DNA from 4 places in the Ahrensia sp. 13_GOM-1096m genome. Region 1 is predicted to be linked to each of the others. Evidence: predicted binding sites of a transcription regulator. Region 1 holds the regulator's gene; each other region holds the start of a gene.
The links. Region 1 encodes LexA, which represses DNA repair genes until DNA is damaged. Its sites were predicted from a motif close to TGTTCNNNNTGTGTTCNG; they were not measured.
Positions count from the first base shown of each region.

Region 1 (3,179 bases):
CCTTAAGCATTCAAACCTCCCATTTTGCAGCTGTTATGCCGCCTTAGTTAAATCTATAAGCATTTTGCACACGTGTGCAAGATATTTTTGCACACGTGTGCAAAATACTGTGGTAGCTTGAATTGGTAGCGTTGCTATAATTATGAAAACACTATGAAAAATGGTCATTTCGACGTAGACACATGAAATCGGAAAATGGAGTTATTGGTTTGAAATCGTCGCCTTCGACTGGGTATGTTACCGCTGATGATGTTGCGACCGCCGCTGGTGTGTCACGGTGGACCGTGAATCGCGCTTTTAAAAAAGATGCTTCAATATCAGCGGCAGCACGAGCGAAGGTTCTCTTAGCTGCCGAGACATTAGGCTACGTTCCAGACCTTAGAGCTGCTTCGCTTGCGTCCGATCATTCCAATCTTGTCGCAATCCTAATTGATGATTTTGCAAACCCACATAAATTGGTCATGCTTGAGCGCCTCACCCGTGTGTTGCGCGGCCGTGGCTGGGATATGATGCTGGTTAACACCTTGGACCGAGATGATGCAGAGCCCGCACTTATGAATGCGCGCCGCCGCCGCGTCGATGCAACGATCCTTATCGGTATCCAGTTTGATGACGAGGTTTTAGAGGCGGCTCACAAAGCGCAGCATTTCAAAAAACTCATTATCTTTGCGCGCTCTTCTGAAAACAAAGACACGATCTCAATATCGGTCGATGACCGCGCGGCCACGCTAGAAATTGCTGAATATGTCCGTGATCGAGGCTATAAGACGCCCTTCTATCTCGCAGGTCCTCGCACGAACTCTGCACATCTATCTCGAAAAGAAACTTTTTTGGATTTTTGGGCCAAAGAGTTTGGCGTCACCTGCGATAGTGTTGCTGTTCCTGCATATGACTCTATCCTTGCCGCTGATATCATCTCTGAAACATTATCTAACAAGCCGGAAAATGAACGGCCCGATATCATTGTGTGCGAAAACGATGCGCTTGCCCTTGGTGCTATTGATGCCATTCGGCACCGCTTAGGACTTCGGGTTCCCGATGATATTGCTGTGATTGGTTTTGATGATGTGCCTCAATGCGAGAGCCCGAATTACCGTCTCACAACGTACCGCCAACCATTGATGGATATGGCCAACTATCTCGTTGATGTTTTGGAGAGTTCAGAAAATTCTCAGCTCGATAAAACTTTTATGGGGCGTTTGGTTGTGCGCGAAAGTGCGTAATCAGTTTCACAAATGTATGATTTTAAAAAGATATTGTTCCTTTCACAGGACTTGCCCTGTCATCAAATGAGCCTCAACTAAATCTTACTGGTTGCAGAACACAAATAGAACACGTATAGATGTTCTTGATTTGTTTTATTGATTCTGGAAACCGCCATGCTGACACGTAAGCAACTTGATCTTCTCGTCTTCATTAATGAACGACTGAAGGAGACCGGTGTTCCGCCTTCCTTTGATGAGATGAAGGAGGCGTTGGATCTGGCATCAAAATCCGGTATTCACCGCTTGATTACGGCTCTTGAGGAACGCGGTTTTATTCGCCGCCTGCCCAACCGTGCCCGTGCATTGGAAGTTATAAAACTGCCAGATGCTATGATGCCCGGTAATGGCGCACGCCAAGCATTTTCACCCAGCGTTATTGAAGGCAGTAAAGGCAAGGCCCCGACCCCAGTCAAATCATCGCCAGCGCATTTTAATGGTGCCAGCAATGATGATAGTGTCGGCATCCCTATGATGGGTAAAATTGCTGCTGGTGTTCCCATTTCTGCTATTCAGCACCAAACACGTTCTATTCAGATGCCACCGGATATGATTGGCAAGGGCGAGCATTACGCGCTTGAGGTGGAAGGCGATTCCATGATCAATGCCGGTATTCTGGATGGTGATACAGTCATTATTCGCCGCACTGATGTTGCCAATATGGGCGATATTGTTGTGGCTCTGGTTGATGATGAAGAAGCAACGTTGAAGCGCTTCCGCCGCAAAGGTGCATCCATTGCCTTGGAAGCTGCCAACCCTGCCTATGAAACACGTATTTTTGGGCCGGACCGTGTTCAGGTTCAAGGCCGCTTGGTTGGTTTGGTACGTAATTACTGATTAATCGCGTTGATAAGGCCCGAGATTTCGGGCTGAACGTGAATATTTGCGGTGTGACTGCCAAGGACGCGCCGCATCTCCTTGTGCAAAGACCGTTTGATATCGCAGCTTATTATTATCCGTTTCATGGGGTTTAAGGATATATATCTCGGCACTGCCGTTGAGTGCTAATTGCTGTGCTGTGATGATAATACTCTGCTGGTTTTTACATGTCGCTGTAAAGGGTGCGAATGCGGCGATTATAATGCCCTCTTGCCTGCAGACCGATGCCCATTGCGCCTTATTCGGTGCCTCAGTGAGATAGGTTACAGTGTAGCCGTGGCCATTGACCTGCCCTTCATAATCGCATCTTTGCTTGCTTTGGCACATAAAGCTGCCTTCGCCTTTATCCGGCAGTTTTAGTGTTTTTGCTTTATAGGCGGCTTGCCATTGCTCTATAATAAATGCGCTGGGGCGTTTACGGTTTACCTTTAACGCTCCGCCTTCTTCATCAATGATTGCAACTTGTTTTGCGTCCTCAGAAATAATCAGCTGCGGTATTTCAAGCGTTGATTGTGCCATATAGGCCGGTATCAGGCACAATAGCCCCAAATATCGAAGCTGCGAACGCAACAAACAGATAATCAGAATTGTCGCGCTCAACCAAATGAGAGCTGCTGGCGACAATGCGCCGGTAGAACCATCCGGTGTGATGTCGGAGACTATTTGGGCGATTTCGATGACAATTTTTACAGACCAGTTCATCGCCCTATAAACATAACCATCCAGCCCAAATGGAATGAGCAATGTGGCAATAATGGCAAGCGGCATTGTGATTAAAGACACAATCGGCATGGCCAATAGGTTTCCCAGCAATCCAAGCATGGCAATGCGCTGAAAATGATATGCTGCAAATATCCCCGTCGCAGTGCCTGCAACCATAGATGTCACAGATAAACCCGTTAAAAATCCTGCTGATGTACGCGTTATGTTTGCGGCCACGCTTTGGCTCTCAACAAATTCCCTGCCTGCTCGGTGGCTTGTCCACCAGGCATAAACGCCTATCAAAGCCAATGTTGCTGCAAATGACATCTGAAAGCT
Region 1 covers NZ_JIAX01000009.1:57,484-60,662, forward strand. The annotation lists gene iolG (inositol 2-dehydrogenase) at 1-10, opposite strand, end outside; gene N530_RS0104145 (LacI family DNA-binding transcriptional regulator) at 183-1,223, shown strand; gene lexA (transcriptional repressor LexA) at 1,380-2,099, shown strand; gene N530_RS17395 (ComEC/Rec2 family competence protein) at 2,100-3,179, opposite strand, start outside.

Region 2 (3,179 bases), on a different contig from region 1:
ACAAAAGCTCCAATTGCTCTTGGTCTGGCTTTGGGTTGATAAAAAGATCGGCGTTTAGCTTAAGGCGATTGGTATTCATACCAAGGCGCTTGCAAGTCATCTCAACACGCCTCGATATTTGCCAAGCATAAGGTCCCGTACCGCGCATACGTTTGCGCCAGTCAGCGTCATAATCTTTTCCACCGCGCATAGAGCGAATAAGCGACATCACATGGCGATAACGCTCAGGGTAATGGCGCAGAAGCCATTCCTTAAAGACCGGCGCAACCTCCAAAGGTAGGCGCAGCAAGACATAACCTGCTTCACGCGCACCAGCAGCAAAAGCGCTGTCCAAAATCCGCTCTAGTTCATAGTCATTAAGACCTGGAATAATGGGCGCAACCATCACAGATGTCGGAATACCCGCATCTGTTAATTGCTTGATTGCTTCAAGGCGCTTGGATGGCGTCGAACAGCGCGGCTCCATTGTGCGTGCCAAAGTTCGATCAAGCGTGGTGATGGATAAAGCAACTTTAGCAAGTCCCTTTTTTGCCATCCGAGCCAGAATATCGATATCCCGTGTCACAAGGGCAGACTTGGTAACAATGCCAACAGGATGATTATATTTCTCTAACACTTCCAAAATGGAGCGCATGATCAGCCAATCACGTTCAATGGGCTGATAAGGATCAGTGTTTGTGCCGATGGCTATCGGCTTAACCTTATAACCAGGGCGCGTAATCTCGCGTTCAAGCAATTTAGCCGCGTCAGGCTTGGCAAATAGCTTGCTTTCAAAGTCGAGCCCTGCAGACAAGCCTTGATAGGCATGTGTTGGCCGAGCAAAGCAATACACACAGCCGTGTTCGCATCCACGATAAGGATTGATCGACTTATCAAAGGAAATATCAGGCGATGTGTTTTTAGTAATAATGGTGCGCGCGCGCTCAACAGTCACTTCTGTTTTAAAGGGCGGTAGCTCATCAATTGTCTGCCAGCCATCATCAATCTCTGTGCGGGTAAAAGCTTCGAAACGCCCTGTTGGGTTCATCGCAGAACCACGCCCGCGTGAGCGACGCTCATGAACGCGTAAGCTTGCTTCCGCGATCAAGCCATTGGCAAGATTTGTACCTGCTTCTCCTGCGCGGCTAAAAGCGGCATTATCTGCTGATTTGATAGAATCCAGTATTGTGTACTTCATGATTTTTCCAATCGTGAAAGCGATTCTGCTTGTTGATGACTATATTCCTATCACATAAAGAGAACAGAGCAAGAACAAAATGCATTTTGCGTTGCAGCGAAACATGGCTTAAGAAATGCATATGATTACGGTAATTGTGACAGTTGAAGAGAACGGCACCCAGCAACTCGCCAAAACGCTAGAGAACCTTATCTCCTATGCGTTGGAAGGCTTTGTGCAGGAGGTTATTGTGCTGCATGACGCGCTTGATGATATGACACGTCATTTGGCTGAAGAAGCTGGTTGCAATCTTGTTGAGAACAAGAACTTTCAAGCGGTTTGTTCAGATGCACGCGGTGACTGGCTATTGTTCATGGAGGCCGGAGCAACGCTTGCGGCTGGCTGGGCCGATATTGTCAGCGCACATGCGAATGCCGACGGTGGCGCGGCATCATTTCAACTCACTGTAAGCAATGCCCGCCCATTTTGGCAAAGGTTTTTAAAGCCGCGCGTTTTTAAAAGCCCGCTTGCATGTGGTTTATTAATATCGAAGCGGCAAGCACGCGCTAATTTCAAATCTCAGGAAACAGCGGCTGAACTGATGCGCGGACTTGCGGTCAAACGGTTACGCGCGAAAATAATACGAGCTTAATCTAAGCGGATTTATTGCCGCCCCGTTTAAGGTGTTCATCTAAGCGTGGCATGATTTCCACGAAGTTACACGGCATATGCCTGTAGTCTAACTGTCTGTTCAAAATGCCGTCCCAAGCATCTTTGCAAGCGCCGGGAGAGCCGGGCAACACAAACACGAAAGTTTGGTTGATTAAGCCAGCTGTAGCGCGTGATTGAATGGTAGATGTTCCAATTTTCTCCGCTGATAATTGATGAAAAAGAACAGAAAATCCATCCATGCGTTTTTCAAATAATGGCTCAAGCGCTTCAGGCGTAACATCACGGCCCGTAAAGCCTGTGCCGCCGGTTGTGATTACCACATCAATGTCTTCGCGTTTGGACCATTCAGTAACTTGCTTGGCAATGTCCCCTGTTTCATCGCGGCAGATAGCGCGGGCAGCTAATTTGTGGCCTGCTTTTTCAATACGCAAGATAAGTGTATTGCCAGATTTGTCTTCTTCGATAAGTCGCGTATCTGATACAGTGAGAACAGCGATGCTGACCGGAATAAACGGGCGCGTCTCATCAATTCTGCTCATGTCAATTTCCTATGATGAAGAAGTCGTTCGTGTTGCTTTTACCCACCATTTAGGTTCTGCATCATTGATTGCTTGAGCGGCAGTTCTTGCAGCAAGCGCAGTATCGAAAATACCGAAGCAAGTCGCGCCTGAACCGCTCATGCGCGCTAGAATTGCGCCTTCGCTATAAAGCAGGTGGAGCGATTTTTGAATATCGGGGCATAGATCGATAGCTGCTTCTTCAAGATCATTGCGTGTGCGATCTTTCAGAAATGGCACGATTTCTTCTGCATCGTCTGGAAGGTCAAAGATTGCTGAATTATTTTTGGTTTTCAGAGCGGAAAAAACGTCTGGGGTCGATATTTGTTGCCCACAATTGACTAGAACCAGATTGAGTTTTGGAAAGTTTTTCAAAATAGAAACTTTCTCGCCAATGCCTGTGACATGCACTGGTTTTTTAAGCATGCACATTGGAACATCAGCACCCAATTTTTGGGATAGGGCGGCCGGACCACTATGATCGGGATCAAATGGAACCTTCCAATGCTTGTGCAAAAGCGTTAGGGCAGCCGCAGCATCAGATGAACCACCGCCAAGGCCAGAGGCAATGGGAAGGCGTTTTTCAAGGCTAATGTGGACTGCAGGGACCGAAACACCTGCTTTAATGGCACCAAGGCGCACATGGTCACGCGCATTGATAACTAAATTCTCGCCATTAACATCATTCGTAAGGTCATGGGCAAAAGGGCCACTTACACCAAAACCATCAACAATTGACGTGCTAACATGGACTGTATCGCAGGCATCAACAGTGCCAGCAAACACAACAAGTG
Region 2 covers NZ_JIAX01000010.1:253,304-256,482, reverse strand. The annotation lists gene N530_RS0107430 (PA0069 family radical SAM protein) at 1-1,177, opposite strand, end outside; gene N530_RS0107425 (hypothetical protein) at 1,299-1,808, shown strand; gene moaB (molybdenum cofactor biosynthesis protein B) at 1,810-2,367, opposite strand; gene N530_RS0107415 (4-(cytidine 5'-diphospho)-2-C-methyl-D-erythritol kinase) at 2,377-3,179, opposite strand, start outside.
Region 2: the regulator LexA is predicted to act here: its motif matches at 1,237-1,254, upstream of N530_RS0107430 (PA0069 family radical SAM protein).

Region 3 (3,179 bases), on a different contig from region 1:
GCCAGATCGCCATTGGGCGCTGCACCAAAGCGCTCTGCGCGCGTTTCAAACTCACTGGCCAATGCTTTTGCAGAAGCCGCGCGGATTGCTTTTGCATCCTCGCCTTCTGCCGTGGTATCGGCTGTAAACCGAAATCCATCCAATTGACCTACGTGGTGACCTTCTACAGTGACGTCACCGGCTGCGCTGATTTCAGCATCCATCTCGTTGTTCTCTCTTAGTCGCTTCATGAGCACGCTTGTCCTGCGATCAACAAACCGTTTCGTCAACCTTTCGTGGAGCGCATCGGAGAGTTTGTCTTCGATTTCGCGTGTTTTTTCTTGCCAGTGTAGCGGATCGGCAAGCCATTTAGGCCTGTTTGACACATATGTCCATGTTCGGATCTGTGCGATCCGGTGGGATATTGAGTCAATTTCACCATCTGTACGGTCGGCTCGCTTGACCTGCTGGGCCATATAATCTTCGTTCACATGACCTGTTTTGATTAAATCCTCATAAATTGAGGAAATGATGTCGGCATGTTGTGCGGGTGCAATTTTGCGATAATCCGGCAGTGAACAGGTTTCCCACAGCGTTTCGACATCTTTTGCTGATTTGCAAATATCAACCACCGATACGTCGCGTAATAGAAATTCAAGGGCACGCTGATCGACCGCCGGTAGTGCCCGTGTGAGGCCTTGTACTTTCGGCAATGTATCAAGCGACGCTTTGAGCGCATCAATTGAAGAAAAATCAAAATTGCGGGTGCGCCATTGTAATACGCTCAGCGCTGCAAATTGATGGGTTTCAATACGTTCAACCAATTCTTCGTCCAGTGGTGCAACCTGACCGGAAACACCGAAGGTGCCATCGCGCAGATGACGTCCGGCACGTCCGGCGATTTGTCCCATTTCCGCTGGATTGAGATCGCGAAACTGGTGGCCGTCAAATTTGCGCGTTTGGGCAAAGGCGACATGGTCGACATCTAAATTAAGGCCCATGCCAATGGCATCGGTTGCGACAAGGTAATCAACATCGCCGTTTTGGTAGAGTTCAACCTGCGCATTGCGTGTGCGCGGCGATAAGGAGCCCATCACAACGGCGGCCCCGCCGCGCTGCCTGCGGATTAGCTCGGCAATGGCGTAAACTTCGTCGGCTGAAAATGCCACAATGGCTGATCGGCGCGGTAGCCGCGTGATCTTTTTAGAGCCTGCATAGGCCAAATGTGACATGCGCGGGCGGGTGATGATGGAAAGGCCTGGCAATAGTTTTTGCAAGATGGGCGCTGCGGTTGCTGCGCCTAGCAGCAATGTTTCTTCAATGCCGCGAATATTTAATATGCGGTCGGTAAAAATATGGCCGCGCTCGAAATCTCCGGCAAGTTGTACTTCATCAATGGCAACAAATTCGACTTTCGCATCGCGCGGCATGGCTTCAACGGTACAAACGGAATAGCGCGCGCCTTTGGGGACGATTTTTTCTTCGCCCGTAACCAGAGCTACATTATCAATGCCGACCTTCTCGCAAACGCGGGCGTAAACTTCGCGTGCAAGCAAGCGCAAAGGCAGGCCGATAATGCCTGTTCTGTGCGTGCACATGCGCTCGATAGCGAGGTGGGTTTTGCCGGTATTGGTTGGCCCCAAAACGGCCTGGACGCTATGTCCAGAAAAAACGACCGATTCTTGAGGGCGATACATGGGAAATCCGTGGGTAGGCACGATTAAAAGCAACTGCCTCATTAGCATGGTTTTGGCATGATAAAAGGTTGATGCACGATAAAAGATGCTCAAATTGCGAATGAAAATCGACTTTTGTTAAGTTTTGGAACCATTGTGGAACGAATCGCTGACGAATCGGCAAGGAATCATAATTCTTGTTTTGTTCATGGCTATATAGTGCGGGTTTTCAGATCAAGCCTCTATATGTTGATCGGCGGAATCGTCTTATCGCTAAAAATGGCATTGTCCCGTTAAGGAACGTAAACAAAACCTCAATGGCTTATTTACGGTGCGTTAAGGTCTTAAAATTGAATTGCCCTGTAAAGGTTTTGTTAACCATAAATCGTTGATTTGCCTCGATTTTTGTTAACTTTCAGAACGTGGGTAGAACGAATCGGGGTCGAATCAGCCTTTAAACGATCTTCCTGTTTTGTTCTTACGACATGTAGTGCCAAGCGCAGTGCGCCAGGTACTATTGAGAGTGCTGAAAGCCAGAAGTGGAGACTGACTTGGCCGTTTTTGTTAACTTTTCGCGCTTTTAAAGCGCTGATACCGCATCAATCAGCTTGAAAGCATCGGGGCTCGCCCATTCGGCTGGACCATTCATATTGGCAACAACGCGGCTGTTCTCATCCAAAAGGAGCGTTACGGGCAAACCAAGTGCCAGCGACTTCTTCTTGAGCGCATTGAAAACGTTGATTGAAGGGTCATGATAGAAGCCAAGATTCGTGAGCCCGATTTCATCAAAAAAGGCACGGGGCTTTTCTTCGCCGCCGCCATCAACTGAAATGGCGATGACTTCGAATTTATCGCCGCCTTTGGCTTTTTGAAGGGCGTCTAGGGCCGGCATTTCGTGCCGACAAGGTGCGCACCATGTTGCCCAAAGATTGACCAATCGGTATTTGCCATTGGCATCTGACATTTTCATTGGCTTGCCATCTGGTCCATTAAATGTGAGCTCAGACAGGTCGTCAGCGTTGTCGCGAATGGCCATTGCGGCGATATCACCGACCAAAAGGGGCGCTATTTTGGCCTTTAGTGCGTCAGACAAGCCGCTAGAGGCATTGCCAGATGTGTCACTACACCCGTATATGCCAAGCGTGCCGATTGTCAGCGCGGAAACGCCAAGCGACAAAGCACCGCGTCTTGTAATCAATTTGCTGTCAGGGTTAGTCCGTTTCATGTCTCAATCTTCCAATTCCAAATCCGACAAAACCAAGCTTGATAAATCAAACTCGATGTGGGGCGGCCGTTTTGCGTCTGGCCCTGCTGCGATTATGGAAGAGATCAATGCTTCCATTGGTTTTGATAAAAAGCTCTACGCGCAGGATATTGCCGGTTCAATCGCACATGCGACCATGCTGGCGGAATGTGACATAATCACGGTGGAAGATCGCGACAAGATTATTCACGGATTGAACACGATCTTGTCAGAGATCGAAGCGGGCAAATTCGAATTTTCGCGTGCGCTTGAAGATATTC
Region 3 covers NZ_JIAX01000013.1:165,163-168,341, forward strand. The annotation lists gene N530_RS0111770 (helicase-related protein) at 1-1,676, opposite strand, end outside; gene N530_RS0111775 (TlpA disulfide reductase family protein) at 2,236-2,880, opposite strand; gene argH (argininosuccinate lyase) at 2,879-3,179, shown strand, end outside.
Region 3: the regulator LexA is predicted to act here: its motif matches at 1,848-1,865, upstream of N530_RS0111770 (helicase-related protein).

Region 4 (3,179 bases), on a different contig from region 1:
TATATCCGGGCGGTAATCCTGGGCGCAGCGGCGGCACGCGCCTTGGGCCAGCGGAGGCAGTCTTTCGCTTTTCGAGTTGCCGCGCCAAACGCTTTGCCTGTTTGGGTAAATCGTTCAGCGCTTCTTGCAGTGCAGCAAGGCGCTGGCACAGATGTTTTGCGGTCAATTCACGCGGTGGTTTGGCTGTATAAAACAAAGGAGTGGACACGCCAATCACGCTGATGCGCGGCATGAATTTGGATGTCTGTTTTGGCTTTTGAAATTCGATCAAGCGCTTGCGCGGATCGAACAGTTTGAAGCGTGGCGTCTTAGCTGTGGGCTTAAACGCTGCAAAATTGGGTAGCCTATTGCTCTGCGCAATTGGCGCTGGTTTGCGTGGTGCCTCTTTATAAAGCCTTGCCGCAATAACGATGAGCCGCCGCGCCGCGCTTTCTGCCGGACGCAGCACACGCAAAATAGCACTACGGCTTTGGCGCGATAGGTGCGGCGTTGTCATTGCGAGCAATGTGCCAAGCACACGCAGCAATGCATCACGATTAAGATTGATTGCCGCCTGCCAGTTCATACCACCCTCATTGTTTGGAACGTATTATGGGGGCGGGTTAGTGGGGGTGGATAAGTTGGCGTGCTTTTTCCTCTCCCGCAGGCGGGAGAGGGATGTGAGGCTTCGCGCATTTGCGCGTTAGCCACAGCTGGGTGAGGGGAATTGGATGCGGCCCCTCATCCGTCTACTCGTTATCACTCGTATCCACCTTCTCCCGCGGGCGGGAGAAGGAAAGGTGGCTAGCTGCCGTGTTTTGCGCGCTTTGTATAAGTAGTTAGGGTCGGGCGTGTGGCGGTGGATAAGTTGGTGAAATTATTCCTCGCCGCCATCAGCATCTAGGAATTTACGCCGGTTTTCGGCGAATATTTTATACTCAGATGTTACATGAGAGTCGGCTACTTTTTTGGAAATTTTACCGGCATGATTGAGCAATGGGCGCTCGTTATTTTTAATGAATTTGTCCAATGCGGCTTCAGCATCGGACATTTTAACGAGACGCTGCAAATCGGTTTCTTGCTCAAAGTAATCAAGAAGCATGTTTGTGAAACGGTTCAGGTCTCTAATTTCAGCTTCACCTAAAAAGTTTTTGGCAGTGTTGCAGTCACTTGAGAGCGGTTTTACGCCTTTCCATGTTGTTAAACCCATATTGGGTTTTCGGTGATCGGCACGATTCACACGAATTTCAGCGCCCGTCATTGATGTAACTGCGTAATGTAGCTTGTTTTGTACGGTCGCAAAAAACTGATTTTTAGCTTTATCATCATACATTTCATAGTCGCTGCAAAGAGCGCAAATTGCACGAACCTCTTTGTAAACATTGGCTTCAGAAGCGCGAATATCGCGAATGATTTCGCGAAGTTCTTTAAAGTGGTCGTGATTGTCAGGGTCTTTTAAACGTTCGGCATCAACAACAAATCCTTTGGTGGCGAACTGAACAAGTTTTTGAGTTGCCCATTTTCTAAATAATGTTGCTTGGCCACTTGCTACTCTGTAGCCAACTGAAATTACCATATCTAAGCTGTAAAGTGTTACTGGCTTAGTTGAGTTTGCAAATTGCATTTTTTGCAAATTGCCCTCTATATCGAGTTCCCCATCATCCAGTACGTTGGAAATATGTCGTGAAACGACAGAAATATCTCGACCAAATAAGTTCGCAATTTGAGCTTGTGTCATCCAAAGGCCACTACCTTCATAACGTAGTTGAACCTGAGCACCTTTGTCAGTGCTGTAAATAAGAAAACGGTCACCGGTCGTATGATCTTCAGTTAGACGCACGGGTTCTTGCTCGAAATCATTCTTGTTTGTGAGCTTGCTTAGAATTTGATCAGGATCTCGGTTGGGCATCGATAATATCTCAGATAAAAATAAAATCCTAAAACAAATCTCCGTTTATGCCAAGGCTTAAGTTCTCTCTTTGTTCTCGAGTGAGTTGACGTAAGAGAGTCTTGATAGAAATCTACATTTTGAATGTGTGGCGAAAGTTCCCCTCACCCAGCTGCAACTAACATCCGCGATGCGGATGAAGTTTCGCATCCCTCTCCCGCAAGCGGGAGAGGGAAAGGTGGCCCACCCTCCGTCATCCTAGGCCTTGAGCCTAGGATCCATTCCGTGAAGGTCGCTATGCAAGCTACGCCTTCTATATGCTATTACTTTTGTAGCTTCTTGACACCTTTATGATCTAATTCCACAGCTGCACCATCGGGACCTATTTTAACACGGGCGGCAGAGCCGAGAATTGCAGATGCAAGATCATCTGCATTTGATTGGCCTTCTTCCGCACGTGCATCCCAATCAAACAATCTACGAGTAAAGCTATCTAACAGAGCAACAGGTATATCTTTTTCAGGGGATTCTTTTTGCCATTCAAGCACAGTTTCTGTTACCCAGCTCGCTCTATCGATATCAATGCGCGTTGTTGCTAATGCTTTTTCGTACTCGCCCTGAATATGAGTCCAAGAAGTTTCCCATCGTATATAAAAGGCTAGAAACGCCAGCGCTGCAAAGCCAGTCACTGTAGATTTTGCATACGCTAGCCATAAATCAGTGCCGCTTAGCGAGCCGACTCCAATCGTTGGCATTATTGAAACAGCTGACAGCAACATTAAAAAACCTATGCCAACGAAGAAAGCCATACGAACCGGAGTCCGCTGGCCAACTGTCGATTTAGAAAATAGGCTCTTTTTAAGGGCGTTATCTATGTCAGCCTTAATGTCTTGACGAATTTCTCTTCGTGCATGTGTATTTGATCTATCGTCTAGTGCTTTTTTAGCTTTTTCTAACTCTTTACGTTGTTGATCAACTTCAGCTTCGAATTGCTTTTTCTTTTCCTCAACTTCTGTACGTAGAGTTTCAATAGTTTGTTGATGAGACTCGCGTAGTTCTTCGTTTTTCGTTTGAAAGCTCGATTGTAGTTCGTTGAACTTATCAACAGAACCAGCTAGAGCGGCTTCCATTTGAGCAAAGTGGCTTATTGGGTCAAAATCAGATACACTTTCATTTGCTTTCGATGGCGGCATTCCAAAGCGTTTTGAAATTTCAATTTGCACTTGGCGCATTAAATCCCAATTCGTTGCACCTTGCGAATTGTGGTGATAATCTAACTTATTGAGTGGTGTTATTGAATTGTGGTTTCTTT
Region 4 covers NZ_JIAX01000011.1:12,661-15,839, reverse strand. The annotation lists gene N530_RS0107840 (hypothetical protein) at 1-565, opposite strand, end outside; gene rhuM (RhuM family protein) at 857-1,888, opposite strand; gene N530_RS0107830 (hypothetical protein) at 2,191-3,179, opposite strand, start outside.
Region 4: the regulator LexA is predicted to act here: its motif matches at 1,949-1,966, upstream of rhuM (RhuM family protein).